Linked DNA regions of Haloactinospora alba. The protein of the gene in region 1 interacts with the protein of each later gene in a pairwise test. Links are inferred from orthologs where the notes say so. Each region holds a gene or a part of one and is shown on either strand. Other genes may lie near its edges.

Evidence for each region.
Region 2: the proteins of ligA (region 1) and leuS interact in binary tests that used the Escherichia coli proteins (3 or more experiments, as listed by UniProt). The link is inferred for Haloactinospora alba from one-to-one orthologs.

The regions. Positions count from the first base shown.
Region 1 is NZ_VFQC01000001.1:766,041-781,717, forward strand. What follows is about bases 1-2,928. They hold ligA (NAD-dependent DNA ligase LigA), read left to right. Parts: upstream 1-341; coding sequence 342-2,516; downstream 2,517-2,928. Other genes in these bases: FHX37_RS03665 (methionine synthase), read left to right, coding at 1-317. Outside these bases: FHX37_RS03675 (putative bifunctional diguanylate cyclase/phosphodiesterase), read left to right, coding at 3,505-5,565; Asp-tRNA(Asn)/Glu-tRNA(Gln) amidotransferase subunit GatC, read left to right, coding at 5,757-6,056; Asp-tRNA(Asn)/Glu-tRNA(Gln) amidotransferase subunit GatA, read left to right, coding at 6,077-7,555; FHX37_RS03690 (thioester domain-containing protein), read right to left, coding at 7,662-8,804; Asp-tRNA(Asn)/Glu-tRNA(Gln) amidotransferase subunit GatB, read left to right, coding at 9,509-11,059; FHX37_RS03700 (putative bifunctional diguanylate cyclase/phosphodiesterase), read left to right, coding at 11,465-14,176; FHX37_RS03705 (acetolactate synthase large subunit), read left to right, coding at 14,512-15,677. UniProt on the Escherichia coli protein: DNA ligase that catalyzes the formation of phosphodiester linkages between 5'-phosphoryl and 3'-hydroxyl groups in double-stranded DNA using NAD as a coenzyme and as the energy source for the reaction.
Region 2 is NZ_VFQC01000001.1:2,472,590-2,488,419, forward strand. Bases 6,280-9,360 are described here. They hold leuS (leucine--tRNA ligase), read right to left. Parts: upstream 9,028-9,360; coding sequence 6,532-9,027; downstream 6,280-6,531. Other genes in these bases: FHX37_RS11130 (hypothetical protein), read right to left, coding at 6,280-6,525. Outside these bases: FHX37_RS11105 (vitamin B12-dependent ribonucleotide reductase), read right to left, coding at 1-2,552; transcriptional regulator NrdR, read right to left, coding at 2,633-3,100; FHX37_RS11115 (LysM peptidoglycan-binding domain-containing protein), read right to left, coding at 3,364-3,831; transcriptional repressor LexA, read left to right, coding at 4,069-4,836; FHX37_RS11125 (hypothetical protein), read right to left, coding at 4,895-5,635; more of FHX37_RS11130, read right to left, coding at 5,842-6,279; FHX37_RS11140 (long-chain-fatty-acid--CoA ligase), read left to right, coding at 9,420-10,967; FHX37_RS11145 (hypothetical protein), read right to left, coding at 10,987-11,214; FHX37_RS11150 (hypothetical protein), read right to left, coding at 11,312-11,773; FHX37_RS11155 (class I SAM-dependent methyltransferase), read right to left, coding at 11,841-13,100; FHX37_RS11160 (FAD-binding oxidoreductase), read right to left, coding at 13,147-14,559; FHX37_RS11165 (glutamate racemase), read left to right, coding at 14,862-15,677; FHX37_RS11170 (hypothetical protein), read right to left, coding at 15,691-15,830.

The DNA.
Region 1 (15,677 bases):
GCGCACGCGCGCTGAGCCTGAACGCGCGGGCGCTACCGACCGGGGCCGAGGACGCCGTCGGCACCGCCGTGGAGGACGGCGTCGGTCTTCTTCTCGGCACGGTGGCGAGTACGGACACCGATCTGTCCGACCCCGCCGTTAACGTTGCCCCCGTGCGCGAACTGTGGAACCGGATCGGTTTCGCGCCGGAACTGTTGTCGGTGGCAGTAGCGGTGACTCCGGTGTGCGGGCTGGCCGGCGTTCCTGTCGACCATGCCCGCGCGGTGCTGGAGGCCTGCGGCACAGCGGCCCGCGTGCTGCGCGACGACCCCTGTTAGGACTGACGAAAGGAAACCGGACTGGTGAGCGTGGACGATCCGGCGACCGGTGAGCAGGTCCCGTCCGAGGTGCGTCGGCGCCATGCCGAGCTGTGCCAGGAGATCGACGACCACAGCTACCGGTACTACATGGCTGCCCCCGTCATCTCGGACGCCGAGTACGACGAGCTCATGGCCGAGCTGCAGGGGATCGAGAACCGGTACCCCAGCCTGGTCAGCCAGGACTCACCGACGCAGAAGGTCGGCGCTCCGATCAGTGTCGACTTCGCCGCGGTGGAGCACCTGGAGCGGATGCAGAGCCTGGACAACGCGTTCAACACCGAGGAGCTGCTTTCCTGGACCCAGCGGGCGCAGAACGAGATCGCCATCGACGCCTACCTGTGTGAGCTCAAGATCGACGGCCTGGCCGTCGACCTCGTGTACGAGGAGGGGCGGCTCATCCGCGCCGCCACGCGCGGCGACGGACGCGTCGGGGAGGACATCACCCCCAACATCCGCACCATCGCAGCGGTACCCCTGTACCTGGACCAGAGCCAGCGCCGCGCTCCCGAGGTTCTGGAGGTGCGCGGTGAGGTCTTCCTCCCCTGGGGAGACTTCCACGACCTCAACACCAGGCTTGCCGACGAGGGAAAGACACCGTTCGCCAACCCCCGCAACGCGGCCGCGGGCTCGCTGCGGCAGAAGGACCCCCGGGTGACCGCGACCCGGCCCCTGTCGATGCTCGTCCACGGGGTGGGAGTGCACCAGGGAGCGAGCTTCGAACGCCAGTCGCACGCCTACGCCGCCCTGCGGGACTGGGGGCTGCCCGTGAGCGACCGGTACCGCGTGGTGGAGACGCTGGAGGGGGTGCGGTCCTACGTCGAGTACTACGCCGCGCACCGCCACGACCCGGAGTACGAGATCGACGGGATCGTGATCAAGGTCGACGACATCGCCGTGCAGCGCCGGCTCGGGTCCACCAGCCGGGCGCCGCGGTGGGCGATCGCCTACAAGTATCCGCCGGAGGAGGTGACGACCAAGCTCACGGACATCCGGGTCAACGTCGGTCGCACCGGCAGGGTCACGCCCTACGGCGTCATGGAGCCGGTGCGGGTGGCCGGTTCCGAGGTTGAGTTCGCCACGCTGCACAACGCCCAGGAGGTCGAGCGCAAGGGAGTCCTCATCGGGGACACGGTCGTGCTGCGCAAGGCGGGGGACGTCATCCCCGAGATCCTGGGGCCGGTGACGGACCTGCGCGACGGGTCGGAACGCGCCTTCACGATGCCGCGCACCTGTCCGGAGTGCGGGACACCGCTGGGGCGGGAGAAGGAGGCCGATGTCGACCTCCGCTGTCCCAACAGCCGTTCGTGCCCGGGACAGGTCCGCGAGCGGCTGTTCCACATCGCCGGGCGCAAGGCGCTGGACATCGAGGAGCTGGGCTATGTCGCGGTGACAGCGCTCACCCAGCCGCTGGCCCCCGCGACCCCGCCGCTGCGGGACGAGGGCGGACTGTTCGACCTGACGGTCGACCAGTTGCTGCCCATCGAGACCTACGTCCTCGACCCGGACACCACGGAACCCAAGATCGATCCGGCCACGGGCGAGCCGAAGGTCCTCACGTTCTTCGCCAACCAGCGGGGCGAGCCGAAGAAGAACGTGGAGAAACTCTTCCTGCAGCTGGAGCAGGCGAAACAGCGCCCGCTGTGGCGGGTGCTGGTAGCCCTGTCGATCCGGCACGTGGGACCGCGTGCGGCCGAGGACCTGGCCCGGCACTTCCGTTCCATCGACGCGATCGCCTCGGCGAGCGAGGAGGAACTGTCGTCGGTCGACGGTGTGGGGCCGGCGATCGCGAGTTCCATCGTCGACTGGTTCAGCGTCGACTGGCACCGCGAGATCGTGGAGCGGTGGCGCGCCGCGGGTGTCCGCATGGCGGAGGAGGGCTTCGACAGCGGCCCCCGGACGCTGGAGGGAGTCACCGTGGTCGTCACCGGTTCGCTCGCCGAGTACAGCCGGGACGAGGCCAAGGAGGCCATCGCCGAGCTGGGAGGGAAAGTGACCGGTTCGGTGTCGAAGAAGACCGGCTTCCTCGTGGCAGGTGACAACCCCGGATCGAAATACGACAAGGCGGCGCAGTTGGGCGTTCCGATCCTGGACGAGGGGGGGTTCCGTGTGCTGCTGGAGCAGGGGCCGGATGTGGCCAGCCAATACGGGTTGACTTAGCACGGAAAGTGACCGCGGTGCACGAGGGGCGCGGACATGGCGGTGTAACCGTCCGTCAACCGCGCAGGGCAGCGGTGCCGGGTTCCGCGCGGCGCCGCCAGCGCCGGTGACAGTCCGCGAGCGGAACGGTTCCGCCGCTGTGGTGCCGTGCTTCACCTAAAGTCCCTACGTGGCGACATGTGGTGATGAAAGGACGTACGCTGGATTCCGCACCCGGCACACGCCCGGGTGCGTTACGACAGGTACCGGCGGGTGGTGGCGGGCGGCATCGTCCGGTCCGGCCGTGACAGCGTGCGACACTCCGTGAGTGACGGCGCGGGCCGCTCCCCGGGAGGGACCCCCGCCACCAGCACCAGCCACCACCGACGAAGGAGGTGACCCGGTGGTTATGTCCCGTACAGGACAGCCGACCCACGTCAGGGTGCTTCCTCAGCACCGGACTCCGGAGCGTGCGGCTGTTCCCCCCGGGAAGCGTGTCGCCGCACCCCGCCCCTGTCGGGCATCGTCCGGCCCGTTCCTACCGGAGGCGACGGAGGGGGCGTCGCCAGGGACGTGCCCACCCCCACCGCGGCAGGCGGGAAGCTCCGTTGCGAACTAACCACGTCCGGAACGTCCACTGTCCGGGAGTCCGCCCCGGTTCGCGCCGCGTCTCCCGCCCGCTCGCGAGCCCGAACCAGACGACCTCCCCGCGGTCGTCGGCGCGTCGGGCCGCATCCGGAGACCAGCCACGGGCCGAGCCACGTACGACGCACTACCGGGCCGCAGGCGGCCGCGCGCGAACGTTGGCGAAATGCCCTACGTCGTCACCGTTCGGATCGGTCCGCCTACCACCGGTAGTTTCCCTGTCCGCGCCCCCGGCGCGTCGCGGCACACCGGCCACCCCCGGCCACCCGCCGCGGCGCGTGAGCGGACACGCCTACACCGGGCGAAAGGAGGAGGGCGTCCGTCCGTCCGCTGCACAGCGACGGTACCCGCGCCCGAAAACGCGATGAAGGACCCCAATAACACCCGGGACATCGGCCCCAGGGTCGGAACGCCGTTATGGTGCTACTTCTCCGCCGTAACGGCGCTCGGCGGCGTACTGCTGGGGCTCTCCCTGTTCTGGCTCGGTGCCGACAGGTTGCAGAGTCTCGCCTTCCAGCCGCTGATCTGGGTCGTGTTGTGCATGGTGGTCGTCGGTGAGCTGCGGCCGATCACCACGCCGAGCATGCCGAACGACAACGGCGCCCCCACCTCGCTGCCGTTCGCCTTCGCGCTGCTCATCTTCTACGGGCTGCCCGTGGTGGGCCTGGTCCAGGCTGTCGCCACCGTGGTGGCGGGGGGTGTGCGTGGCCACGCGCCGCACCGCACCGCCTTCAACCTCGCCCAGTACATCGTGAGTTTCGGCGCCGCCGAAGCCGTACTGTGGCTGCTCGTCCCCGAGGCCCCGGCGGTTTCCTGGACCCCGGAGGGCGCGCAGCTGCTTGTCGTGGCACTGGCCGCCGCGGCGTACTTCGTGGTCAACCTGATGCTGGTGGAGTGCGCGGTGGCGATGCACGAGCGTTCCACGCTGAGCGCCATGCTGGCCAAGGACATCGGACAGCGGCTGTTCGTGAACGGTGTCCTGCTCAGCCTGGCGCCGCTCGTCGTCATCGCGATGGTCCACTCCGTCTGGTTGGTCCCGCTGTTCGCGTTCCCCCTCGTCGCCCTGTACAGCAGCGCCACCCTGTCCGTACGGCGGGAGTACCAGGCCAACCACGACGAACTCACCGGCCTGGCCAACCGCAAGCTGCTCACCATGCGCACCCGGCAGGCACTCGAGGACGCAGCGCACGACGACAGGCGTGTGGGGCTGCTGCTGTTGGACCTGGACCGGTTCAAGGAGGTCAACGACACGCTGGGCCATCCCACGGGGGACCGGCTGCTGCAGGTCGCCGCCCACCGTCTGACACACAGCGTGCGTCCGGGAGACGTGGTGGCCCGCCTCGGCGGTGACGAGTTCGCGGTGCTCCTGCCGCGGGTCCGGGACGCCGAGTCCGCGCGTGAGGTCGCCGCGCGGCTGCGTGTGGCACTGGCGGAACCGATCCACCTCGACGGTATGGAGTTCGACCTGGAGGCGAGTGTGGGTATCGCGCTCCACCCCGACCACGCCCCCGACTTCGAGCTGCTCATGCGGCGTGTGGACGTCGCCATGTACGTCGCCAAGGAGCAGCGCACCGGTGTCGAACTGTACGCGCCGCACAAGGACCGCAGCTCCACGGTCCGGATGGGACTCTTCGGTGAGCTGCGCCGCGCCCTCGCCGACAGGGAACTGGAGATGTTCTACCAGCCCGTGGTGAGTACGGACGGTCACCGTGTGGTGGGAACGGAGGCCCTGGTCCGCTGGCGCCACCCGCGGTTCGGCCTCCTGTCCCCCGAGGAGTTCGTTCCGCTCGTGGAACAGTCCTCCCTCATGCGCGACTTCACCCGCGAGGTGTTGGACCTCACGCTGTCGCAGGTCAGTCACTGGCGTTCCCAGGGGGTTCGGACACCGGTGGCCGTCAACCTGAGCGCGCGGGAACTGTTCGACCCCGGACTGCCGGAGATCGTGGAATCCGCGCTGCGCAGGAACAGCGTCCCCGCCTCCGCGCTCTGGCTGGAGGTCAGCGAACACGTCCTCGTGTCCGACGCCGAGGTCGTGTCCCCGACCGTGCACGCTCTGGCGGACCTCGGGATCGGAATCGCCCTGGACGACTTCGGGACCGGTTACTTCACACTGGCGCGGCTGGGCGGTCTGCCCGTGTCGGAGGTCAAGCTCGACTCCTCCTTCGTGCGCCGCATCGCCGACGAGCCGGACGGCCGGGTCATCGTGGGGTCAGCGGTGGGACTGATCCAGAGACTGGGGATGCGCGCGGTCGCCGAAGGCGTGGAGGACGACCGGGTCGCCGAGGCGATGCGCGAACTGGGGTGCGACGCGGCCCAGGGGCGGCTCTTCGTTCCCCCCGTGGAACCGGCGGATGCCACCAGGTGGCTCCTGGAGCACAACGAACGCGTCGGGGTTCCCGTGGACGGGAGCACCCACCCGGCCTGAGACCGTGCGGCGCCGTCGGGACGCCCCGGACCCGGCGGCGCGGAACACCCGGCGCGCGCCGTTCCGCGCCGCGTACCGTCCGCGGGGCCGCGGTGCCGGAACACGCGGACTGGGCGCGGCTCCCCCGCAGCGGCAATAGGATTGAGCTGTCATTATCTTTCGCTGGTAACCGAAGGAACGGTTTTTCATTCATGACCGCCATCACCCGCGATGAGGTCGCGCACCTCGCCCGGTTGTCGCGGCTGGCGCTGCCCGAGCACGAGTTGGACCAGCTCGCCTCCCAGCTCGACGTGATCATCTCCTCCGTGGCCAAGGTCCAGGAAGCCGCCACGGACGATGTTCCACCGAGCTCGCACGCACTGCCGCTGACCAACGTGTACCGAGCCGACGAGGCCCGCCCGGGGCTCACTCCCGACCAGGCACTGTCGGGCGCCCCCGCGGTGGAGGACCAACGGTTCCGTGTCCCGCAGATCCTGGGGGAGGAGGAGTAGTGAGCACCGATCCGACCAGGATGAGCGCGCACGAGCTCGGCGCCGCCATCCGTTCCGGAGAGCTCTCCTCGGCCGCGGTCACCGAGGCCCATCTGGACCGGATCGCCGAGGTGGACGGGAACGTCAACGCGTTCCTGCACGTGGACCGCGACGCGGCGATGGAGCAGGCCCGCGCCGTGGACACGCGGCTGGCGGCCGGCGAGGACCTCGGTCCTCTGGCCGGCGTCCCGATCGCGCACAAGGACCTCTTCACCACCACGGACATGCCGACCACGGCCGCGTCGCGCATCCTCGAGGGATGGCAGCCCCCCTACGACGCGACGGTGAGCCAGCGGTTGCGGGACGCCGGACTGGTCATCCTCGGCAAGACCAACATGGACGAGTTCGCCATGGGTTCCTCCACCGAGAACTCGGCCTACGGCGTCAGCCGTAACCCGTGGGACCTGTCCCGCGTGCCGGGCGGGTCCTCCGGGGGGTCCTCAGCGGCCGTCTCCGCGTTCGAGGCCCCCCTGGCCACCGGCACCGACACGGGCGGGTCGATCCGCCAGCCGGCTGCCGTCTGCGGCCTCGTCGGAGCCAAACCGACCTACGGCGGGTCCTCGCGCTACGGGGTGATCGCTTTCGCGTCCTCCCTGGACACGCCGGGACCGTTCGGACGCACCGTGCTGGACACCGCACTGCTGCACGAGGCGTTCTCCGGGCACGACCCGCGCGACTCCACCTCCATCGACGCGCCGGTGCCGCCGGTGGTGGACGCCGCCACCCGCGCCGACGTGGCGGGCATGCGCATCGGCGTGGTGACCGAGCTCGACGGTGAGGGCTACCAGCCCGGGGTGATGCAGCGTTTCCGGGAGTCGGTGGCGCTGCTCGAGAGCCTGGGGGCCACGGTCGTCAACGTCTCCTGCCCCAGTTTCGAAACCGCCCTCTCCGCCTACTACCTGATCGCTCCCAGCGAGTGCTCCTCCAACCTGGCCCGGTTCGACGCGATGCGTTACGGGCTGCGGGTCGCCGACGACGGCGACCACGGCACGGAGGACGTCATGTCGCTGACCCGGGCGGAGGGCTTCGGCCCCGAGGTCAAGCGCAGGATCATGCTGGGAACGTACGCGCTCTCCAGCGGTTACTACGACGCCTACTACGGTTCGGCCCAGCAGGTGCGCACCCTCATCAAACGGGACTTCGAGGCCGCCTTCGGCGACGTCGACGTGCTCGTGTCGCCCACGACCCCCACCACGGCCTTCCCGCTGGGGGAGCGCGCCGAGGACCCGATGGCGATGTACCTCGCCGACCTGTGCACGATCCCCACCAACCTCGCCGGCAACGCCGCGCTGTCGGTGCCGTGCGGGCTGGCGCCCGAGGACGGCCTGCCGGTGGGGCTGCAGGTGATGGCCCCGGCGCTGGCCGACGACCGTACCTACCGGGTCGGTGCCGCCGTCGAGGCCGCCCTGGGTCAGAACAACGGCGGAGCGCTGCTGACCCGCGACGCCGTGGCGGTGTAGGGAGAGGCACCGCCGGAACCGGCCGGACAGCAAAAACGAGCGCCCGCCGCCTCCGTGGAGGCGGCGGGCGCTTCTGGTCAGCCGGGGCGGACCCTGGCCTACCGGTTTACTCCTCTGCCATGTTGCTGCGGCGCTTACGGCTGAGGTAGATCGCGGCACCGCCGGCGCCGACCGCGGCCACCGCGGCCGCCACGAGGCCGCCGAGCGCCGTACCGGTGACGGGAAGCCCCTCGTCATCCTGCTCCGGTTTCTCCGGGGCGGGCTTCTCCTGGGTCTGGGTCGGCGTGGGGCTGGGACTCTCGGTGTCCTCGGGAGGCGGTGTCTCCTCCGGCGGTTTGGTGGTGGGCGACTCCGTCGGGGAGGGGCTCTCCGCGGACTCCTTCCAGCTGGCCGTGGCCTGGGCGGTCACCGTGCTCTCGTCGGTGTCGGCGGTGATCAGCGTCTGGGTGGGGTCCTCCCCCTCGACGCCCTGGAACAGCCGACCGCGGGGGACCTCGGCGGAGACGGAGGTGGAGACGGTGGCTTCGCCCTTGTCGGCGTCCTGCGGGACCGAGAAGCCGAACTGGTCGCCGTCCGCGGCCTCGGAGAGGGCATCGCCGCTGTCCGGGTCGACCAGCTCGACCCCCTCCGGAGCGTCCACGTCCAGCGAGACCGACTCGGCACTGGTGCTGAGGGTGAACTCGCCGACCACCTCGCCGGCGGTGCCCTCCGCGGACTCCGGCTCGATGCTCACCGAGGCCTCCGGCTCCTTCACCTCCTCGGCGTTGTCCACCAGGTAGTCGTAGAGGGCCGTGACCTTCTCGCCGTTCTTCTCGTCGAGGCCGAGGTCGTTGCTGAAGTGCCAGATCGCCGCCTGGGTGCCGGCGATGGCCTGTTTCTGGTTCAGCCCCTCGACACCGCTCTTCTCCGCCAGTTCGCCGACCTCGGCGGAGGGGTAGGAGTTCTGCAGGATCCAGTGGACCTTGGCCGGATCGGCGAAGTCACCCTTACCGGGGTAGTCCGACCACTCGTCCTCCTCGTAGTCGGCCCCGCCGCGGATGTCGGTCTCGAAGTCGATGCAGTAGGTCCGCAGCATCGGGCCGTCCTTCAGGTCCAGCTGGAACAGGCTGGTACCCGCCGTGTCACCGCCCATGTGCACGTCCACGCCGTTGGCCTCGTTACCGACGTACGTGCCTTCGGCGCCGTCGGCGGCAGCGGGGGTGGCCGCGAAACCGAACGCGAGGAGAGCGGCGGTCGTGGCGGCCGCCACCGAGGCGGATTTTCGCGCACGGTTTCGGGGATAGGGGGGGAATGTCATATTGGTCAAATCCAGTCCCGGGGGGAGAGGTACGAAATCGGATGCGTGCTGCTTGTTCCCGGCTGCGGGAAGCAGCCAATGGCCGTAGTCCGACGGGTGCGCGTGTGGTACCGGAGCACCGGACACCCGGCGCGGTATCGGCCGCGCGGGAAGCGGCGCTTCTTCTCTTCGTCGCTGAGTGACGACAGCCGGTGTCGCGTAGCGGGACCGCGTGCCGGCGAATCGTTGGTTCCCGCGCGCTCCGATACTAACGACCCGATTCCGGACTTCCAACACGGTTCGACAAAAAGACGCGGATATATTCCCCGCGGTTTTGTGCCGCGAGAGTGGCCTCCGCTTCTCATCTGCGAGGAATCGCGTAACCGGCGGTGCTCTCCTCGGGGACCGGGAACGGTGCGCCGCTGGTGGGGGCGGTTCCGGTCGCCCGAAGGCCGCGGTTGTGGCCGTTCCCCCGGCCACGGTGCGATGGTGCTGGATGGTTCCGGTTGCCGGAATCCCGGCGGACGTCACCGTCAGCCCTGCGGGATCGGTAGGCTACGTGGACAGGCGGGAGGTGTCCCTCCAGCAGGAACGGCCTGCCGGGAAAGGCCGGCGGGGCACGCCGCGGCGGAGCGCGCGGCGGGGAAACGAAGAACACGGAAACGGATTGTGCGGCGATGGTTGGCGCGGTAGCGAACGGCCCCACCTCGAGCGGCGAGCCGGCCCACGTGGCCTATGACGACGCCGTGGGCAGGTACGAACCGGTGCTCGGTCTGGAGACCCACATCGAGCTGGGTACCGAGTCGAAGATGTTCTGCTCCTGTGCCACCCAGTTCGGCGCGACCCCCAATACCCAGGTGTGCCCGGTGTGTCTGGCCCTTCCGGGGGCGCTTCCCGTGGTCAACGAGACAGCGGTGGAGAGCGCGATCCGGCTCGGTCTGGCGCTGAACTGCTCGGTCGCCCCCTGGAGCAGGTTCGCCCGGAAGAACTACTTCTATCCGGACATGCCGAAGAACTACCAGATCTCCCAGTACGACGAGCCGATCTGCACCGACGGCTACCTCGACGTCACGGTGGACTCCCCCGAGGAGGGGCCCCAGGTCTTCCGTATCGGGATCGAACGGGTGCACATGGAGGAGGACACCGGCAAGACCGCGCATGTCGGCGGTGCGACAGGGCGGATCCACGGTGCGGACTACTCCATCGTCGACTACAACCGCGCGGGTATTCCGCTGCTGGAGATCGTGACCAAACCGATCGAGGGCGCGGGGGACATGGCTCCCCTGATCGCCCGGGCGTACGTGCGGGAGCTGCGCGACCTCGCCCGGTCACTGGGGATCTCCGACGTGCGTATGGAGGAAGGCTCGCTGCGCTGCGACGTCAACGTCTCGCTGACGCCGCGCGGCGCGGAAGCGTGGGGGAACCGCACCGAGACCAAGAACGTCAACTCGCTGCGCTCGGTCGACCGCGCCGTCCGGTTCGAGATCGAGCGCCAGGCGGGTGTGCTCGACGCCGGCTCCCGAGTGGTGCAGGAGACCCGCCACTTCCAGGAGAACAGCGGGAGCACCGTCGCGGGCCGCAGCAAGGAGGAGGCCCAGGACTACCGGTACTTCCCCGACCCCGACCTGGTTCCGATCGCGCCGGACTCCGAGTGGATCGAGAAGCTGCGCGCCAGCCTGCCGGAGCTCCCGGCCGCGAAACGGGCCCGGGTCAAGGCCGAATGGGGCCTCTCCGACGAGGAACTGCGCGACCTCGACAACGCTGAGGCGATCGACCTGGTGTCCGCGACGGTGGACGCCGGTGCCTCGCCGGACGACGCCCGCAAGTGGTGGCTCAACGAGCTCTCGCGGCACGCCACCGAGAACGAGGTCGCGCTTGACGCGCTGGAGATCACCCCGGCGCAGGTGGCGCGGGTCGTCGCCCTCATCGCCGAGGGAACCCTGACCAACAAGCTGGCGCGACAGGTCGTCGCGGGTGTCCTGAACGGCGAGGGGGACCCGGACACGGTCGTGGAGACGCGCGGCCTGCAGGTGGTCAGCGACGATTCCGCTCTGGGCGCTGCCGTGGACCAGGCCATCGCCGACAACCCGGACGCCGCGGAGAAGATCCGCGGCGGGAAGGTCGCCGCGGCCGGTGCGCTCGTCGGTGCCGTGATGAAGGCGACCCAGGGGCAGGCGGACGCCGGGCGCGCCCGGGAGCTGATCCTGGAGAAACTCGGGGTTTCCTGAGCACGGGAGAGAAAGCACACATCGTAGCCGGTCGTGATTGTTTTGTCGCTGGGTCTCTGTCCCTTCTCTATCTGGGCGTGACCTTGGCCGAGTACCGTTGTTGTGCGAGAAACCAACGCACGAGAACGAGTCGACGCGAACTGTGCCGTTGCTCGGGGAGGCGTCCGGCACCCGCTCCCGGCCATGGAGGGGAACGCATCCCGGCGCCGTGCTCGGAACGGACCGGAGCCGTTGTCTCCGGACATGGTTTCGTGGGCACGCCAGCACCCGAGTTCACGCCGGAAGGAGGCGGGCGCCCGCTCCCGTAGCGCTGATGCCGGGGAGGGGCCCAACAATCATGATCACGGTCGTAGCGCCGAGACGCACCGGTTCCCTTTCCTCGACCGCGTTCCACGGAGCGCTGCGATGAGGCTGGACTCGCGGGTGTGGCTCGGCGGCATCCTCGTTCTCACCGTGGCCTACGCGTCGGGAACTCTGGTGGCGGTCGGCGGAATGTCGCTGACGACCTGGCTCGGTAACTGGCCGACCGCTGTCGTTTCCGGCGTGGCGGGGGCGTCGTTGCTGTACGCCGCCCGCCGACGCGCGGTGCGCGTCGGGGAGGCCGGCCCCGACCAGGAGGAGACCCCCGGTGTGGATCCGGTGTCCGCGCTGCGTTTCCTCGGGTTCGCCGCGCTGGCGTGGTGCGCCGGTGCGTTCGTCTACGCCGTCACCGGTCTGCTCAGTGTCAACACCGCGCTGTCCCTGAGCTTCGGTGACCTGTTCGCGCTGTTCGCGCTGCCGCTGTTCGTGATCGGTTTCATCCGTTTCGCTCCCCTACCGCAGGGGGCGCGTCCGGTTCTGCGGCACGTCACGGACAGCTACGTGTGCGCAGCCGCGCTCTTCTCCGTGGTGTGGCTGCTGCTGTTCGCCCCTCTCTACCAGGAGCTCGGAGAGGGGACCGGATTCCTGGCACTGGCCCTGGTGTACCCGGTCGCCGACATCGCCGTCCTGTGCCTGCTCGCGCCGCTGGTGTTCATGTCACCGCACAACACGCGGCGCGCGGTCCTGCTGGCGATCGGAGCGTTCGTCATCATCTGCGGGGCCGATCTCATCGGAGCCGTGAGCCGTCTGACCGGTGTCGCGCTCGCCGGGGGGATCGAGTACCCGGTACGGTTCCTCGGTTTCGCGTTGCTGGGCAGCCTGCCGTGGTTGATCCGCGACACCGCGGCCGCGGCGCCGCGGCGTATCACCGGGCGCGGGCTGTACCGGTTCGCCCCGGAGATCGCCGCGGCGGCGGCCCTGTCCGTCGCGGCGGTGGTGCTGACCGTGGCGGGCCTCCGGCTGGACGACGTGGCTCCGGCCCTGCCGCTGGCGGCCGGTTCGTCGGTGCTCGTCCTGCTCGTGCGGGTCAGCGGCCTCCTGGAGGAGAACTCCACGCTGACGCGGATGGTGCTCACCCGGGAGCGGCACTTCCACGAGCTCGCGCGCAACAGCGGTGACGTCAACCTCATCCTCGGTTACGACGCCACGGTGCACTATGTCAGCCCGGGTGCGGCCGAGGCGTTCGGGTACCAGCAGGACGACATTCTCGGCCACCCCATCACGACGGTCATCCACCCCGAGGACATGCCGCGGGTGACCGCTGCGGTGTCGACCTTCCGCCGGGGCGGCTCCTCGAGCGTCTACCTGCGGGTCCGGGTGCGCGCGGGCGACGGCACCTGGCGCCACACGGAGTCCACGGCGTCCCCGTACGAACAGCCGGGACTCCCGGAGCGGCTGCTGGTGACGACCCGCGACATCAGCGCCCAGGTGGCGCTGGAGGACCAGATCAACCACCTGACGTTCCACGACGGGATCACGGGGCTGCCCAACCGGGCCTACCTGGAGGAGCGCACCCGCGAGGTGCTCTCCGGGCGGGAGCGCGGACAGGGGCCTCCCGGCGAGATCGCCGCCATCTTCCTGGACCTCGACGGGTTCACCGCCGTCAACGACTCCTCGGGGCACACCTTCGGCGACTACCTGCTCGCCCAGGCGGCGCGGCGGTTGCGGGTGACCGTCGGGGTCGGCGCCACGCTCGCGCGGTGGGGCGGTGACGAGTTCGCCGTCCTGATCGAGGAGGGCCGCCAGGCCCAGCAGGTGGTGGACCTCGCGGAACGGTTGGGCCGGATCATCAGCGCCGAACCGTTCCACATCGCCGACCGGGAGGTGCTGCTGACCGCCAGCTCCGGGGTGGCGTTCGCCGAGCGGATGACGGACAGCGGTGAACTGCTGCGCAACGCCGACATGGCGATGGTGCGTGCCAAGGAGCGCGGTGGTGGCGGCCGGCTGGAGATCTACGCGGCCGAGATGCACGCCACGGTGGTCGGGCGGTTGGAGCTGCAGACCGAGCTGCGTCAGGCACTGGCGGACGGCGCGTTCCTACTGGAGTACCAGCCCGTGGTGGATCTGGAGAATTCCCAGGTGACAGCGGTCGAGGCGCTGGTGCGTTGGCGGCGCGGCGAGGAGCTGGAACCGCCGGAGACCTTCATCGGTCCGGCGGAGGAGTCGGGTCTGATCGTGCCGCTGGGGGAGTGGATCCTGCGGGAGGCCTGCGCCAAGGTCGCCTTCTGGCGGGCCTCGGACTGGGACATCGACCTGTCCGTGAACCTGTCCGTCAAGCAGATCCTCTCCACGGGGTTCGTCGAGACGGTGTCGGGGGTGCTCGCCGAAACCGGGCTACCCGCGGAGGTGCTCACCCTGGAAGTCGACGAGGAGGTACTCCTGGAGAACCCGGGCGAGTCCGTGGAGCGGCTGGCCGAACTGCGGCGGCTCGGGATCCGGTTGGCCATCGACGACTTCGGTATGGGCTACGCGTCGTTGGCGCACCTGCGGGAGCTGCGGGTGGACGCGATCAAGATCGACCCCTCGTTCATCCGGGACCTGGGAACGGACGGAACCGTCACCCTGCTCACGCACACGATCATCCGGCTCGGCCAGGATCTCGGCATGCGCATCATCGCCGAGGGCATCGAACGCCCGGAGCAGCTCGAACAACTGCGTTCGATGGGGTGCGGCCACGGGCAGGGCTTCCTCGTGGCGCGCCCGATGGTGGCCGAGGGGGTGGAGGCGCTCCTCGGCGGCTCCAGCATCCCGTTGTAGAACAGCACGACACCCGGTGGGTCCCCCGCGGGGTTCCCGTCCCGCGTTCGGATACGAAGCGTCCCGCCGCGGGTGCGCAGTGTCTCCGGTCCAGTCGGATGGTGAACCGGGATGTCTCATATGGTGAGACAAAATGGCGTTTCAGTTGACGGTTCGCTCTGCTGTCCGCCATTGTTAAAAGCGTGCAAAGCAACTCTCTCATTCTCGTACCTGGTCGGCGCGCGGCGAGCTGACCACGGTACTCATTTCGCGCGCCCCTCAACCGCACGGTGCGGTGAGGGGTTTTTTGCTGTCAGGCACACCTCGATTACGAGCCTTGGGTTAAGGACGTATTAATGACTGAGCAAATGACCGGAGCCCAGTCGCTGGTCAAGTCGCTGGAGTACGCCGGCGCCGACACGGTTTTCGGAATCCCCGGCGGGGCCATCCTCCCCGCCTACGATCCGCTTTTCGACTCCGGCAGCGTGCGCCACGTACTCATGCGGCACGAGCAGGGCGCCGGTCATGCGGCTGAGGGCTACGCCTACTCGACCGGTCGCCCCGGCGTCTGCATAGCCACGAGCGGTCCGGGAGCCACCAACCTGGTCACCCCCATCGCGGACGCCCACATGGACTCGGTGCCGATGGTGGTGATCACCGGCCAGCAGGCGACCCCGCTCATCGGCACGGACGCGTTCCAGGAAGCCGACATCTGCGGCATCACGATGCCCGTGACCAAGCACAACTATCTGGTCACCGAGGCCGCGGACATTCCGAGCACCATCGCCGAGGCGTTCCACATCGCCTCCACCGGCCGCCCCGGGCCCGTTCTGGTGGACATCGCCAAGGACGCGCTGCAGGCGCAGACGACGTTCTCCTGGCCGCAGCGCCTGGACCTGCCCGGGTACCGGCCGGTGACGAAGCCGCACGGCAAACAGGTCCGTGAGGCCGCCCGGCTGATCGCCGAAGCCCGCCGGCCGGTGATCTACGCGGGAGGCGGGGTGCTGCGTTCGGGAGCCTCCCAGGAGCTGCGGGTGCTCGCCGAACTCACCGGCCTGCCCGTGGTCACGACCCTGATGGCGCGGGGCGTCTTCCCGGACAGCCATCCCCAGCACCTGGGTATGCCGGGCATGCACGGGACGGTTGCCGCGGTGGGCTCCCTGCAGAAGGCCGACCTCGTCGTCGCTCTCGGTGCCCGGTTCGACGACCGGGTCACCGGCAGGCTGGACAGCTTCGCTCCCGACGCCAAGGTCGTCCACGCCGACATCGACCCCGCCGAGATCTCCAAGAACCGGCACGCCGACATCCCGATCGTGGGGGACTGCCGCGAGGTCCTCGCCGACCTGGTGGTCGCCGTCCGCAACGACCAGTCCAACGGGCGCCACGGCGACTACGCCGCATGGTGGGCCCAGCTCGACCGGTTGCGCGAGGTCTACCCGCTGGGCTACGAGGAGCCCGGCGAGGACCAGGTCGCGCCCCAGCACGTCATCAAACGGCTGGGAGAGATCGCGGGCTCCGACGC
Region 2 (15,830 bases), 1.7 Mb from region 1 along the record:
TCCGCCGAGAGCACTCCCAGCGCGGAGCGGTCCTCGTAGGGCAGGTGGTCCAGCGCCAGACGACGGAAGATGTAGTCCACCACCGACTGGGCCATGCGGATGTCCGGGTCGTCGGTCACCCCGGCGGGATCGAACCGCATGTTGGTGAACTTCTCCACGTAGGTCTCCAGCGGGACCCCGTACTGCAGCGCGATGGACACGGCGATCGAGAAGGCGTCCATCACGCCGGCCAGGGTGGAGCCCTGCTTCCCGAGCTTCATGAAGACCTCGCCGAGGCCGTCGTCCGGGTAGGATCCGGCGGTGATGTAGCCCTCGGCGCCACCCACCGTGAACGACACGGTCTCGCTGGGCCGCTTCTTCGGCAGCCGGCGCCGTACCGGCCGGTTCACCTCCACGACCTCGGGTTCGGCGCTCTCCGCTGTCTTCTCCGTGTCCTGGGTCCCGCCCGAGGACAGCGGCTGTCCCACCTTGCAGTTGTCCCGGTAGACGGCGAGTGCCTTCAGGCCGAGCTTCCACCCCTCGAAGTAGATCTGCTCGAAGTCCTCGACGGTGGCCGACTCCGGAACGTTCACGGTCTTGGAGATGGAACCGCTGAGGAACGGTTGGGTGGCGGCCATCATCCGCACGTGGCCCATGGGCTCGATGTAGCGCCGCCCCATGGCGCAGTCGAACACCTCGTAGTGTTCCGGGCGCAGCCCCGGAGCGTCGACCACGTGGCCGTGCTGGGAGATGTACTCGACGATCGCCTCGATCTGCTCCTGGGGGTAGCCGAGGCTCGCCAGGGCGCGCGGGATCGCCTGGTTGACGATCTGCATGGACCCGCCGCCGACCAGCTTCTTGAACTTCACCAGCGAGAAGTCCGGCTCGACCCCCGTAGTGTCGCAGTCCATCATGAAGCCGATGGTTCCCGTCGGGGCGAGCAGCGAGGCCTGCGCGTTACGCCACCCGTTCTTCTCCCCGATCTTCAGGCAGTCCTGCCATGCCTTGGTCGCCGCCGTGTGGATGGGCTTCTCCAGGTCGCCGACCAAGCGGAGGTCGTCGTTGGCCGCGGAGTGCTTGCGCATCACGCGTTTGTGCGACTCGGCGTTGCGGGCGTAGCCCTCGTAGGTCCCCACGATCCCGGCGAGTTCGGCGCTGCGCTTGTAGGCGGTACCGGTCATCAACGACGTGATACTCGCGGCCACGGCACGTCCCCCGTCGGAGTCGTAGGCGTGGCCGGTCGCCATGAGCAGCGCGCCGAGGTTGGCGTAGCCGATGCCGAGCTGCCGGTAGGCGCGGGTGGTCTCGCCGATCTTCTCCGTCGGGAAGTCGGCGAACGTGATGGAGATGTCCATCGCGGTGATGACCAGCTCGGTGAGCTTGGCGAACCTCTCCGTGTCGAAGGAGTTGTCGTCCCGGAGGAACTTCAGCAGGTTCAGCGACGCCAGGTTGCAGGAGGAGTCGTCCAGTGACATGTACTCACTGCAGGGGTTGCTCGCACTGATCCGGCCCGTCTCCGGGTTGGTGTGCCAGTCCTGGATCGTCCCGTCGTACTGCAGGCCCGGGTCGGCGCACTCCCAGGCGGCCTGGGCCATACCGCGGAACAGTTCGCGGGCGTCCACCGTGGTCAGCACCTCGCCGGTGGTACGCGAGGTCAGGCCGAAGTCCGACCCGGTCTCGACCGCGCGCATGAACGCGTCCGACACCCGGACCGAGTTGTTGGCGTTCTGGTACTGCACGCTGACGATGTCCGAGCCGCCCAGGTCGACGTCGAAGCCGGCGTCGCGGAGGGCGCGGATCTTGTGCTCCTCACGCGACTTGGTGTGGACGAACTCGCTGATGTCGGGGTGGTCGACGTCCAGCACCACCATCTTGGCCGCGCGCCGGGTGGCGCCACCGGACTTGATGGTTCCGGCGGAGGCGTCGGCGCCGCGCATGAAGGAGACGGGGCCGGAGGCGGTACCGCCGGAGGACAGCAGCTCGCTGCTGGAACGGATCCGGGAGAGGTTCACTCCGGCTCCGGAACCACCCTTGAAGATGGTTCCCTCCTCCTTGTACCAGTCGAGGATCGACTCCATGGTGTCGTCCACCGACAGGATGAAGCACGCTGACACCTGCTGCTTCGAGGTGGTGCCGACGTTGAACCAGACGGGAGAGTTGAAGCTGAACAGCTGGTGGACCAGGGCGTACTTGAGCTCGTGGTCGAACGCCTCGGCGTCCTCCTCGGAGGCGAAGTACCCGTTGTCCCGGCCGGTCTCGGTGTACACACCGGCGACACGGTCCACCAGCTGTTTGAGGCTCCACTCACGTTCCGGACTGCCGACAGCGCCACGGAAGTACTTGCTGGCCACGATCTGGGTGGCGTTCATCGACCACTCGGCCGGGAACTCCACGCCACGCTGTTCGAAGTTGATCGAGCCGTCCCGCCAGTTCGTCATCACAACGTCGCGGCGCTCCCACTCGACCTCGTCGTAGGGGTGCACACCCGGTGTGGTGAAGACGCGCTCCACCTTCAGTCCTTTGCGCTTGCCTTTACCGCCGCGTCCCGCTGTGCCGCTGGTGGTTTCCGTCATCGTCTCCGCTCCCCCTGCAAAATCACCCGTACACGCCACCCGGCGGCCGGGCGGCGCGGTGTCAGCTTCTGGACCGCTCGTCAGGAGTGCTCGCCCGGATCGTCCCGGTCACCGCGTAGTTTGGCGATCTCCTCCTCGAAGTCCGCGACCGACTCGAAGCCCCGGTAGACCGAGGCGAAGTGGAGGTACACCACCTCGTCGAGCTCGCGCAACGGTTCGAGGATCGCCAGACCGATCTCCTGGGCCGGAACCTCGGCGACACCCTTGTCTCTGATCTCCTCCTCGACCTGCTGGCCGAGTTTCGCCAGGGCATCCTCTGTCACGGGCCGGCCCTGGCAGGCCCGCCGGACACCAGCGATGATCTTGTTCCGCGAAAACGGCTCGGTGACCCCCGAGCGCTTGACGACCATGAGCAGCACGGCCTCCTGCGTCGTGAAGCGGCGTTCACACTCCGGGCAGGCCCGCCGCCGCCGTATCGCGGAGCCGTCCTCGGTTGAGCGGCTGTCAATCACCCGGGTGTCAGGATGCCGGCAGAACGGACAGTGCATGCCGGTACGCCTCCCCTGGGGTGGATCAGAGTCTCCACACGCCAACTAACTGGAACAACACAATTCTTGGACGCTTGCTTCCAAGATCATCACTAGATGTTGTGGTTAACTTATGACCACAGGCCGATGTTCGCAACTCCTGACACCGGCGATGCGCGAGGAGAGCTTGCCCACCATGGCAGCGCGGCCCCGTCTTCCGGCGGGCTCCCGGAACATCGGTCTCCACCGCGCCGACCGCGGCGCGGGAGCGGAGGGGGTCGGCGCTACCGGGGGCTCTCCGCGGTGGGGAGGACGAGGGTCTGGCCGGGAACCAGCGTGGAGTCGGAGAGGTCGTTGAGCTCCACGATCTCGTGCACCGTGCGGCGCGGATCCTCACCCGGGCGGATCTGCTCGGCGATCCCCCACAGCGTATCGCCGTCCCGCACGGTGATCGTGGTCGTCGCCGAGCCCGGGAGCATCGCGTTCGGGGTAGGCCCGGACGCGGACGCCCCGGCTGCCACGGCGGTCATGACCACCATCGCCACCCCGACCGTGGCCGCGAAGCACAGCACCGAGACAAGAGCCACACGGCCGCGCCGCGTGAGCCGCATGCCACGACCGCCCACCGCCGCGGCGCGGAGGTCCGTCAACCCCGCGACGGGACTCGTCCCGCAGCTGTCCTGGCGATCCTCAGTGTCCGCCCGCCACTCGGGGATCTCCACCGTCCAGTCGAAAAGAGCCGGTTCAGACATGGTTCCCACCTGAGAACGCAATTCGTTAGAACTAACGTTCGATTAAAACTGTATATCGGCGCGGTTTCATCGCCGATTCGAACCTTTGTTTGATATCCTTTATCGCAGGAATCAGCGCTAGACACGTTCCGCTGCGGTACCCGCGCCGCTCACTGACGCGCACCGGATACCGTCGCCAGACGGCCGACCGTGAGATTCCGCCGATAGCCCTTACACCGACCGCCGAGGAGGCCGGCTGTGCCGGAGGAAAACCACCCGACGCAGGAACCTCGTCCGGACGGGGTCTCCATCACTGCGTTCCGGCCTGCGGTTTCGGGTAGCGACAGCGGCCGGAACTCCTCCGCCCAGCCGAGCAGCGCACCCAGCCTCACAACCCGGCAGCAGAGCGTCCTGAACTGCATACACCGCTACGTGCGGCAGCGCGGATACCCGCCGTCCATCCGGGAGATCGGCGACACGGTCGGGCTGTCGAGTCCGTCCAGTGTCGCGCATCAACTGAAGGTCTTGCAACGTAAGGGCTATCTCTACCGTGATCAGAATCGCCCACGTGCGGTAGAGATTCGCATTCCGGGACAGCCTCCGGTCCGTTCGTGGGAGCACGCGGCGGAGGACCCGGCCTCCGACAGCGCGAGTTCCACCGACGTCCCGGTCGTGGGGCGGATCGCCGCGGGTGGCCCCATCCTGGCCGAGGAGTCGGTCGAGAACACTCTCACCCTCCCCAAACAGCTCGTCGGCGAAGGCCGGCTGTTCATCCTCACCGTGATCGGAGAATCCATGGTGGACGCCGCGATCACCGACGGGGACCTCGTCGTGGTACGGCAGCAGCCCGACGCCGACAACGGTGACATCGTGGCCGCGCTGCTCGACGAGGAGGCCACCGTCAAAGAGCTGAAACGGGAGAAGGGGCACGTGTGGCTCATGCCGCGCAACGCGTCCTTCGAGCCCATCAACGGCGACGAGGCGACGATCCTGGGCAAGGTCGTCGCGGTCATGCGCCGGGTCTGAGCCGAACGCTCCCCTGGGCGCGCCGCACCGTCCGCTCCCCCGCGCCGGCGAACGGGTCTCAGGCACCGTCCGCGGCACGCCGTACCGCGGCCTCGGCCAGTTCCTCAGCCTCGGACAGGACTTCCTCATCGGGGATGGACGAGCTGGCCTGGAAGTCGACCGACGCCGTGTAGCACGTCGCGGTGTACAGGTTGGACACCTGCACCCCCACGCACCCCCATGTGAAACCCGAGTCGAATTCGTACCAGGAGCGGGCCTCGTCCCCGATCCCCGAGAGCTCCTCCGGTGCGTGCTCCTCGGACTCGGCCCGGAGCATCTCGGCCGCGTCCGCGCTACCGTCGTCGCTCCAACCGCCGGTACTGCTCACCATCACCAGCCGCGCGGCGGCGGGGACGACGGAACCGTCCTCGGAGGTGGTCCACTTGCACTGCCGGCCGTCCCGACGCTGGCCCAGTCCGGATATCGGCTCGGCCGTCTCGGTGTCGTAGTCGGCCACCAGCCGTTCCAGGACCTCGCCCTCGGCGACGGTGCATTCCGGAGCGCCGCCGAACTCGCTCCTGGTGGTGGTGAGGGTGACGATCGCCCACACGCCTCCCGCCACCAGCAGCAACGCCAGCACGGCCAGGACGGCGACCATGGCCACCGCGCACCCCCGGCTCCGCTTGGAGGCCAACGTCGCGGCGGAAGACGCTCCCGCCGCGGACTGGCTCTCCGGTGCCGAACCCGCATGGGGGTGAGCCGGCCGCTGCGGCAGCGGCCCGGGCCTCTGGTCGGGACCGCCGGAAGGTGGCTGGCCCATGGGGCGCCTCCCCTTCGTGGAACGTCTCCGAATGTCCTCGTGCTCCGCCGCTGTGCCGGACCACGCCCGCACCAACTATGCCAGGAGCCCCGGCGGGGCTCCGCCCTCCCCGGAGCACCTCGCGGCGTCCCGCCTCCGCCGGACGGGCCAGGCGTGCGGTCGCGGACACACGCGCTTCCCGCCGCGGCCGTGCAGGAACGTGGAAGCTACAGGGCGGAGGCGATCCGGTCGGCGACCGAGGAGACGCCATCCCGCGCCTCGCCGTAGGAGAGCGCGTCCCCGCCGTCGGCCTCCTCGCCGCTGTAGAAGACGCGTACCACCAGGTTGTCGCGTCGGAACGCCACCTCGGCCGAACCCGCCCCCGGTGTACTCGACCAGACCACCGCCTCCGGGCCCACTGACGGTACGGGTTCACTCCTGTCGATCCCGGTGGTGGAGGTGAGACGGGCGAGTTCCTCGCGCGCCGCGTCCGCCCCGCTGACGCCCCCGGCCTTGTCCGTGAAGTGGGCCTCGTAGTCGACGTGCAGGACCCGCGCGGGCGCCTGTGCGGAGTCCACGGAGGTCCACTCGCACGTGGCGCTGTCCGACCCCGCCAACAGCCCGTGCTCGTTGGTCTCCAGCAGCGCCCGCGGCACCACGGACTCCACGGTGTCCGAAGCGAGGGCACCGCAGGCCGGGGCGCTCGCGTACGCGTCGTCGGGGCTGGCCTGGGTCGCCGGTTCCTGACGCTGCCAGACCAGCCCCACGGCGGTCGCGAGCGCGGCGATGACGACCGCCGCCGCGCCCGCCCACAGCCAGTGTCGGGGCCGGGGCCGCTCCACCATCCGCCGCGTCTCCCGGAACAGCGGGGAGAGCCACGTACGGCGGGCGTTGTCGAGCCGCTGCCTCATCGGGAGTCAGCCGACCACGATATTGACGAGCTTCGGAGGGCGTACCACGATCTTGCGAATCTCCCGGTCTCCGACGAAACCCTGCACCTTCGGGGAAGCCAGCGCGCGCCGCTCCAACTCCTCCTCGGAGACGTCGGGGGCGACCTCCAGCTTGTCCCGGACCTTGTTGGCCACCTGTACCACACAGGTGACGGATTCCTGAACCAGCAGCTCCGGCTCGGCGGTACGCCAGTTTCCGATGGCGACCGATCCGGTGTGGCCCAGCCGTTCCCAGCCCTCCTCCGAGACGTAGGGAGCGACGAGGGACAGGGTGACGGCGATGACCTCGGCCGCCTCCCGCACCGCGGGGTCGGCCGCCCCGCAGCCGGTGTCGATGGCTTTGCGGGTCGCCGTGACCAGTTCCATGACCCGGGCGATGGCGACGTTGAAACGCTGCATCTCGACCGAGCTGGTGACCTTGTCGATGATCTGGTGCGTGGTCCTGCGCAGCTCGGTGTCACCGCCCGCGGGATCCGTTCCCGGTGCCGACGCGGCTCCGGCCTCGGTCATGACCCGCAGCGCCCGGTTCAGGAACCGCAGGGAGGCGGCCGGGGAGACGTCGGCCCAGTCGACGTCGTCCTCGGGCGGACTGGCGAAGACCATGGTCAGACGGACCGCGTCCACACCGTAGTTGTCGATCTCCTCCCCGAGGTCGATCCCGTTTCCCAGGGACTTGGACATCGCGCGGCCGCCGTTGATCACCTGCCCCTGGTTCAGCAGCCGGGTGAACGGCTCGACGAAGCCGACCATGCCCATGTCGTGGAGCACCTTGGTGAAGAACCGGGCGTACAGCAGGTGCAGGGTCGCGTGCTCGACCCCTCCCACGTACTGGTCGACCGGCCCCCACTTCGCCACGCTCTCCGGGTCGAAGGGGGCGGTGTCCAGGTTCGGTGAGCAGTACCGCAGCGGGTACCACGAGGAGTCCACGAACGTGTCCATGGTGTCCGTGTCGCGCTGCGCGGCCCCGCCGCACTGCGGGCAGGCAACGTTCACCCAGTCGGTGGCGGCCGCCAGCGGGGACACACCCTTCGGGTCCAGGTCCGAGCCCCGCAGGTCGTCCGGGAGCTTCACCGGGAGCTCCTCGTCGGGGACGGGGACCTCACCGCAGTCCGGGCAGTGGATGATCGGAATGGGGGTTCCCCAGAACCGCTGCCGGGACAGCAGCCAGTCGCGCAGCCGGTAGTTCACCGCGCCCCTGCCGGTGCCCTGTTCCTCGAGGATGCCGACCATGCGCCGGATGGCCTCCTCCTTGGCCAACCCGTCCAGCGGACCGGAGTTGACCATCGTGCCCTCGCCCGTCGTGGCGACACCCGTCTCGGCCGGGTTCCCCTCCCCGGTGTCCAGGACTTCCCGCACGGGGAGGCCGAGCTGGAAGGCGAAGTCGAGGTCGCGCTGGTCGTGGGCGGGCACCGCCATGATCGCGCCGTGCCCGTACTCCGCGAGCACGTAGTCGGCCGCCCACACGGGAATGCGCTCCTGGCTCGCGGGATTGACCGCGTACCGGCCCAGGAACACGCCGGTCTTGGTCCGTTCGGTCGACTGCCGCTGGATGTCGGTGAGCTTCGCGGCCTGCTCCCGGTAGGCCTCGAACTCGGCCCGCTGTTCGGGGGAGCACAGCTCGTCCGCGAGGGCGGCGTCGGCGGCGACCACGAAGAACGTGGACCCGTACAGGGTGTCCGGCCGGGTGGTGTACACCGTGACGGGCTCGTCCCGACCCTCGATGGTGAAGTCGATGTCGGCGCCGTAGGACCGGCCGATCCAGTTGCGCTGCATGGTGAGTACGCGTTCCGGCCAGCCCTCTTCCAGCTGGGACATGTCGTCCAGCAGCCGGTCAGCGTAGTCGGTGATGCGGAAGTACCACTGGTTGAGGCTGCGGCGCACCACCTCGCTGTGGCAGCGTTCGCAACGCCCCTGGACCACCTGCTCGTTGGCGAGCACGGTCTGGTCCTGCGGACACCAGTTGACCAGGCCCTCCTTCCGGTAGGCGAGGTCGCGCTCGTAGAAGCGCAGGAAGAACCACTGGTTCCACTGGTAGTACTCCGGGTCGCTGGTGTGCAGACGGCGTGTCCAGTCGAAGGAGACACCGTACTGCCGGAAGGACTCGGCCTGCTTCTCGATGTTGGCGTAGGTCCACTCCGCGGGGTGCGTGCCGTTCTTGATCGCGGCGTTCTCCGCCGGGAGGCCGAACGAGTCCCAGCCGATCGGATGCAGGACGTTCTCGCCGCGCTGGAAACGGTAGCGCGCCACGACGTCGCCCATGGCGAACGCTTCGGCATGCCCCATGTGGAGGTCGCCGGAGGGGTAGGGAAACATGTCGAGGACATAGCTGCGCGGCCGTTCGTCGGCCGGATCCTCGTTGGCCTCGAAGGGGTTCTCCTTGGCCCACCGTTCCTGCCACTTCTCCTGCAAGGCACGGGCGTCGTAGGAGTCGCTCGCTGCCTTGTCTCCGTTAGCCGCTGTCATTGCTGATCGTCCTCTACGGGTCGCGCTAGGGGCACATCGCTCTGGGGAGGTTTCCGCTCGTCCCGCAATCGCAGCCCCACGGCCGAGCCTGCGGTGATGTCTCCACCAGTCGATTGACTGTTCCTCAAGGTTAGCGCGAGACCGGCCACCCCTTCGACGAAGCGGCGCGTGGGGGACGCGGGGACAGGGAGACCGTCCGGCTGGCGGGATGACGCCCGCGACCGCAACCACCCGGTCTCGTCCGGTCGGCCGCGGTCGGGGAGGGAGAGCGCGGAGGCGGCGGGAGGGGTGCGGGCTCGGGGAGGACGGGACGCGTCCGCCCCGGACACCACAACTATTGTTACTGTACAGTAAAAAGTGTGGTCCGGAACACGTGAACCGTTGGAGACGCGATGCTCAACCTGTCGGTACTGCTGGAAGACGGCGCCCGGAAGAACCCGGAACGGGACTGCCTCGTCTTCGGTGACCTCCGGCTGAATTACACCACGGTCGACACCATCACCAACCAGGTGGCCAACCTCCTGGTCTCCCGCGGCGTCCGCCCCGGTGACCGGGTGGCGCTGGTGTGCCCGAACGCCCCCTACTTCCCGTTCGTCTATTTCGGTGCGCTCAAAGCGGGGGCGGTCGTGGTACCGCTCAACATCCTGCTCACCAGCCGGGAGATCGCCTTCCACCTGGAGGACTCGGGTGCCTCGGCCCTGTTCGCCTTCACCGGAACCGAGGACCTGCCGACCGGGGAACGGGCGTTCGCCGCCTACAACGAGGTCGACACGTGCACGACCTACATCGACCTGCCTCCCACCCCGGGCGCCACCGAGTCCACCGTGGACGGCGCGGAAACCCTCTGGGCGGCCCTGGCACAACAACCGGGGCACTTCGAGGCGGTCCAGACCGGCGCTGAGGACACCGCCGTACTCATCTACACCAGCGGCACGACGGGCCAGCCCAAGGGGGCCAAGCTCAGCCACGGCAACCTGCTGTTCAACGCCGTGGCCTCGGACGCCCTGTTCGAGGGCGCGGACAACGGCCACGACGTCTTCCTCAGCGTGCTTCCGCTGTTCCACATCTTCGGCCAGACGACGATGATGAACTGCCCGCTGTACCGGCACGGAACGATGGTCCTACAGGCGCGTTTCGACGGTGACGAGGCGCTGTCCCTGATGGAACGGGAGGGCGTGACCATATTCGCCGGTGTTCCCACCATGTACTGGGGGCTGCTCGGCGCCACCGGCGAGCACGACATGGAGCGGATCACCAGCACCCTGCGCACCGCGGTCTCCGGCGGCGCCGCCCTTCCCTCCGAGGTCGTCAAGAACGCCAAGGAGAAACTGGGCGTGGAGATCCTGGAGGGCTACGGTCTCTCCGAGACGTCACCGGTCGTGTCCTTCAACAACCCCAAGGTCAAGGCCAAACCCGGGTCGATCGGCCGACCGATCTGGGGTGTGGAGATGAAGCTGGTCGACTCGGAGTTCAACGACGTCGAGGGCGAGGGGCCGGGCGAGATCGCGGTCCGCGGCCACTGCGTCATGCAGGGCTACCACAACCGGCCGGACGCCACCGCCCAGGTGATGCACAACGGATGGTTCCGTACCGGAGACATCGCCCGCAGGGACGACGAGGGCTTCTACTTCATCGTCGACCGGTCCAAGGACATGATCATCCGGGGCGGGTACAACGTGTACCCGCGCGAACTGGAAGAGGTCCTCATGGCCCACCCCGGGGTCAGCCTCGCCGCGGTCGTGGGCGTCCCGCACGAGACCCACGGCGAGGAGATCAAGGCCTACATCATCCCCGAGGAGGGCACCGACATCTCGGAGCAGGGCCTGATCGACTGGGCCAAGGACCAGTTGGCCAGCTACAAGTACCCGCGACTGGTGGAGTTCCGGGACACGCTCCCCATGACCGCCACCGGCAAGATCCTGAAACGCGAGCTCCGCTGAACGGCGCCGTGGCGGTCGTTCAGGAGAGCGGCCGCCACACGGAGTCGCACACGGTGCACCGGAACTCGATCCGGACACCGCACGTGGCGCAGTGCGGTCCCGGGTTGTAGTCCTCGGTGTGTTCCACGTGCCGGTCGGCGAAGAACCGCAGCTCCCCGCACGTGTTACAGCGGATCCGCACGTTGGTCGGACTCTTGGGCCAGGGTTGGTCGGGTTCGACCGGGTGCCCGTCCAGATGCGCGTTCATCGGGGCCGGGGCCGTTGGCCGGAGACGACAGCCCCTGTCCTCCTTTCCTCACCGGACTCTCAGCCCGCGCACCCGCTGCGTGGTGGCGGACAGCGGCCTACTCCTCCAGTCCCGCCGCGATACGCAGTGTGGACACCAGCTCGGCCTCCTTGTACACCGCGAGTCCGATCGCGGAGGAGAAAGCGGCGAGCATGTGCATGTAGATCGTGGGATCACCGTTGGTGAAACGTTCGGCCGTCTCCTCCTCTCCCACGGAGTAGGCCTCCCACGCCGTCACCACGGCGAACTCCACCTCCGGGGGCAGCATGTCCGCGACCGCCCCCGCCACGGCCTCCCGGGAGTCCGCGGGTTTGAACACGACCCCCGTCTCCTGGACCCGCCGGGTGAGCAGGGAGGCGAAGACCTTGAGCTCGGAGGTGACGTCAGCGACGTCGTCCGCGGCTCCCGCAGCCGCCTGTTGCAGCCCTTCACGGTCCTTACGCGTGTAGCAGTCGATAAGCGTTATGGCGAGTCGTTTGGTCCGTTCGGTGCTGGCACCGGATCCGTCGTTGTCTGGCATGTCTCCATGATGCCCGTCCTGCCCCGCGCGTCGGGGCAGGACGGGCCCGATCCGGCCATTCTCCGGCCTACACGAAATTCGGCCGCAGCGGCATGTTCGCGTCCGTTCCCGCCAGTTTGACCCCGAGTATCTGGTGGAGCTGGACCACGTTGCGTTCGAACCCGAGGATGCAGCCGGCCATGTAGAGCCGCCACACCCGGGCGGTGCCCTCACCGACCTCCTTCACCGCGGTTTCCCAGTTGCGGTCGAGGTTGGCGCACCACTGGCGCAGCGTCAGCGCGTAGTGCTCGCGCAGGTTCTCCTGGTGCCGGATCTCGAACCCGGTGTCGTTCATCATGGTCTGCAGCTCGCCCGGACCCTCGAGCTCCCCGTCCGGGAAGACGTACCGGTTGATCACCCCGTCGGGCTTCATCGCCGGCTGGTCGTTACGCGGGCGGGTGATGCAGTGGTTGAGCAGCCTGCCGCCCGGTTTGAGCTTGGTGTACAGCCCGGCGAAGTAGTCGGGGACGTTCCCCTTCCCGATGTGTTCGGTGAGGCCGATGGAGCTGATCCGGTCGTAGATGCCGTCCGGCACGTCCCGGTAGTCCATGTGGCGCACCTGCGCGAGGTGGGACAGCCCTTCCTCCTCGATCCGCGCGCTGGCCCAGTCCGCCTGTTCCTTGGACAGGGTCACTCCCAGGCCGTGCACGCCGTACTCCCGGGCGGCGTGCATGACCATACCGCCCCATCCGCAGCCGACGTCCAGCAGCCGCATACCCGGCTGGAGGTCGAGCTTGCGCGCGACCAGGTCGTGTTTGCGGAACTGGGCGCTCTCCAGCGAGGCCTCCGGGGAGTCGAACACGGCGCAGGTGTAGGTCATCGACGGACCCAGTACCAGCTCGTAGAACGCGTTGGAGACGTCGTAGTGGTGCTGGATCACCTCGGCGTCCCGCCCCTTGGAATGCCGGGTCCCCCTGCCGAAGAGGCGGGAGGTGCGCACCTCCTGCGGAGGCGGCGGGACCCGGTTGACGAACTTCACCCACCCGATACTCGTGGCGATCCTCGCCAGCTCCAGCGCGGAGGGCTTGTTCCCGTCCTCCAGGACGACGTCGGACATGCGCCGCATCGCGGTGTACATGTCGCCCTCGACGTCGATGTGCCCTGCCACGTAGGCACGGGTCAGTCCCAGGGCCCCCGGGGCCTGGACCAGGTAGTTCAGCGCCACCGGGGTCCGGATGACGAGCGCGACCTCGCTGTCCGGATCGCCCGACACGCTGCCGTCGTAGGCGCGGAAGCGTATCGGCGCCTCCGGACCGACGACACGTTCGAAGATCTCGGCAAGCCGCATGGGCGTTTCCTCCTCACCACACGCCACCGTCTCGCGGAGGGCGCGTTCACTTGTTGCCGACACACTTGGCGTACAGATCGAGGAGCCGGCCGTGCGGGTCGTAGGTGTCCTTGAGCTTTTGGTACCCGTCGCCGTTGTACGAGCGCCAGAACTCCTCCTCGGAGTAGAAGGCGTCGGAGTACAGCGACTTGTGCCCGCCGAGCCGGGACACCTCCTCCTCAACCCGTCGGTTGTGGTGGGCTCTGCGCTGCCCCGGCCGCATGGGAACCATGCCCCAGAACCCGAAGTTCACGTACAGCCGGTCCCGCTCCAGGGGGTACAGCGGCCACACGTGGGAGTCCCCGGTGACCTCCGCGTCCCGCTCCCGCAGCCGGATGGGGCACATCCAGACGGGGCTCATCCCGATCTCGGAGTGGAAGAAGTCGAGGAACTCGGCCCCACGGTCGGCGGCGACCTCGATGTCCTGGATCAGAGGCTCCTGCTGCGGACGGCCGCGGTAGTGGTTCCACAACCGGCTGGCGTCGGTGCGCCGGTCCAGTGCCACCAGTCTGCGGTAGACGTCGGAGCGCTTCAGTGCCCGCGGCCAGAACCGCCGTACGGCCGGGTGCTGCACGCCGAACGCGCGTGAGCACCAGAACCAGTCGGTGTCCCAGCGCCAGAGGTAGTCGTGGGTGGTCAGATAGTCGCCCAGGGCGGAGTCCGCGTAGCGCGGGATGGACGTGTAGTAGATGTCGGTCCCGGTGTAGTCGCTGGTCCAGGGCGCGGTGTCCACGAAGGAGGCCAGGGTCAGGTACAGCTCGTCGGGCGCGAAGGAGACCCCGTCGACGAAGTCCACCCGTTCCCCCGCGTGTTCGGCGTCGGCGCAGATCCGGGTGAACGCCTCCATCGCGGAGTCGGCGTCACCGAAACGCAGGTGGCGCAGGTGCACGTACGGTTTGACCGGCTCCAGTTCGATACGCAGCCGCAGGCTGTAGCCGAGTGTGCCGTAGGAGTTCGGGAAGCCGTAGAACAGGTCGCGGTGTTCGTTGTCCCGCCGCGCCACCACCGTGTCACCCGAGCCGGTCAGGATCTCGATCTCCTGCACCGACTCGTGCGGCAGCCCGTTCCGGAACGAGGACGCCTCGATCCCCAGTCCGGTGACGGCCCCGCCCAGCGTGATCGTGCGCAGCTGCGGCACGACGAGCGGCATCAGCCCGTAGGGCAGGGTGGCGGCGACCAGGTCCTCGTAGGTGGTCATACCGCCCACCTCGGCGACCCGTTCCCGGGGGTCGACGGACAGCACCGAGGTGAACGCGCTGACGTCCAGGGGACGCGCGGCCGAGGAGTCGCGGAACCGGAACAGGTTAGAGGTCGGTTTGGCCAGCCGCACTGGCGCGTCCTCGGGAAGCTGGGCGAAGTCACGCCGTAGCTGCTGCACGGCTGCGATGTGGTCGGCGAAGTTTCGCTGCGGTGGAGTCACGGGCACCTGCTTCTTCCGGCGCTACAGCGCCATCGGCGTTGCCGGCCAGCGCGCCGGAGCGCGCCTGGGGCCATCAGACACTCTATTCCTACCTTCTGGTAATGCTGGCAGCCGCCGCCTATTCCCCACATCACTCTTCTCGGCCTGCCTCCGGAATCGCCGGGCCGCTGCGGGGAGCCAGCGCCGCGTCGCGGGACCGTTCCCGCCGCTCCGCCGCACCCCTACTGTGTGTCCGCTCGCACCGACCGGCGGTAGAGGTGGCAACGTTCCGGGTAACACGGCGGACGTCGTATGCTCGAGCTGTGCGCATCGCTCTCGTTGACTCCGGGCTCGGGATGCTGTCGACCGCTGCCGCGTTACGCGCCGCACGCCCCGACGCCGACCTCGTGCTGTCCATGGACCCCGATCACATGCCGTGGGGACCGCGCTCCCCCGAGGACGTGATCGGACGCGCACTGGCGGGAGCGCGAGCGGCGATGGATCCGCCTCCCGCCGCCGGCAGCGACGGCTCTCCGGCCCCGCGCCCCGATGCGGTGGTCGTGCCCTGCAACACCGCGTCGGTACACGGACTGTCCGCGCTGCGCGCCGAGTTCGAACCCGACATTCCCGTCGTCGGCACTGTTCCACCGATCAAACCCGCCGCCGAGGCGGGTTCCCCCATCGCCGTGTGGGCTACCGCAGCAACCACGCACAGCCGCTACCAGAACAGCCTGATAGCGTCCTTCGCCCCGGACACGGCGGTAGCCCAGGTGGCGTGCGTGGGGCTCGCCGAGGCCGTCGAGAGCGCGGACCGGCGCGCGGTGGCCGGGGCGGTACGGCGGGCCGCCGAACGCACTCCCGGCGACACCACCAGTGTCGTCCTCGGCTGTACCCACTACGACCTGGTGAGCGCCAGTATCTCCGCCGCGCTGGGGCCTGACGTTCCCCTGTTCACCGCCGCCGACGCGGTCGCGGCACAGACGCTGCGCAGGATCGGAACATTCCCCGACCGGGACGCGTCGCCCACGGGAAGCACCGTGGTCCTCGCCAGCGGGAGGCGCGCCGGGCTTCCCACCGCGGCTCTCCGGTACTCGGCGGGAGCTTCCCTGCTCCGCTCGGGAGGGGCCGTGTCCTCCTGACCCGTCACCCGCCTCAGCGGGTGGGCTCGGGAGAGGCAGCGGCCTCGGTCAGCGTCCGCACCAGCGTACGCACGCCGGCCATGTCGTTGTCGCGGAGCAACGTCTCCAGGAGGGACAGCGCCGCCTTCTGGTCGCCCGGCGCCTGGTGCACGT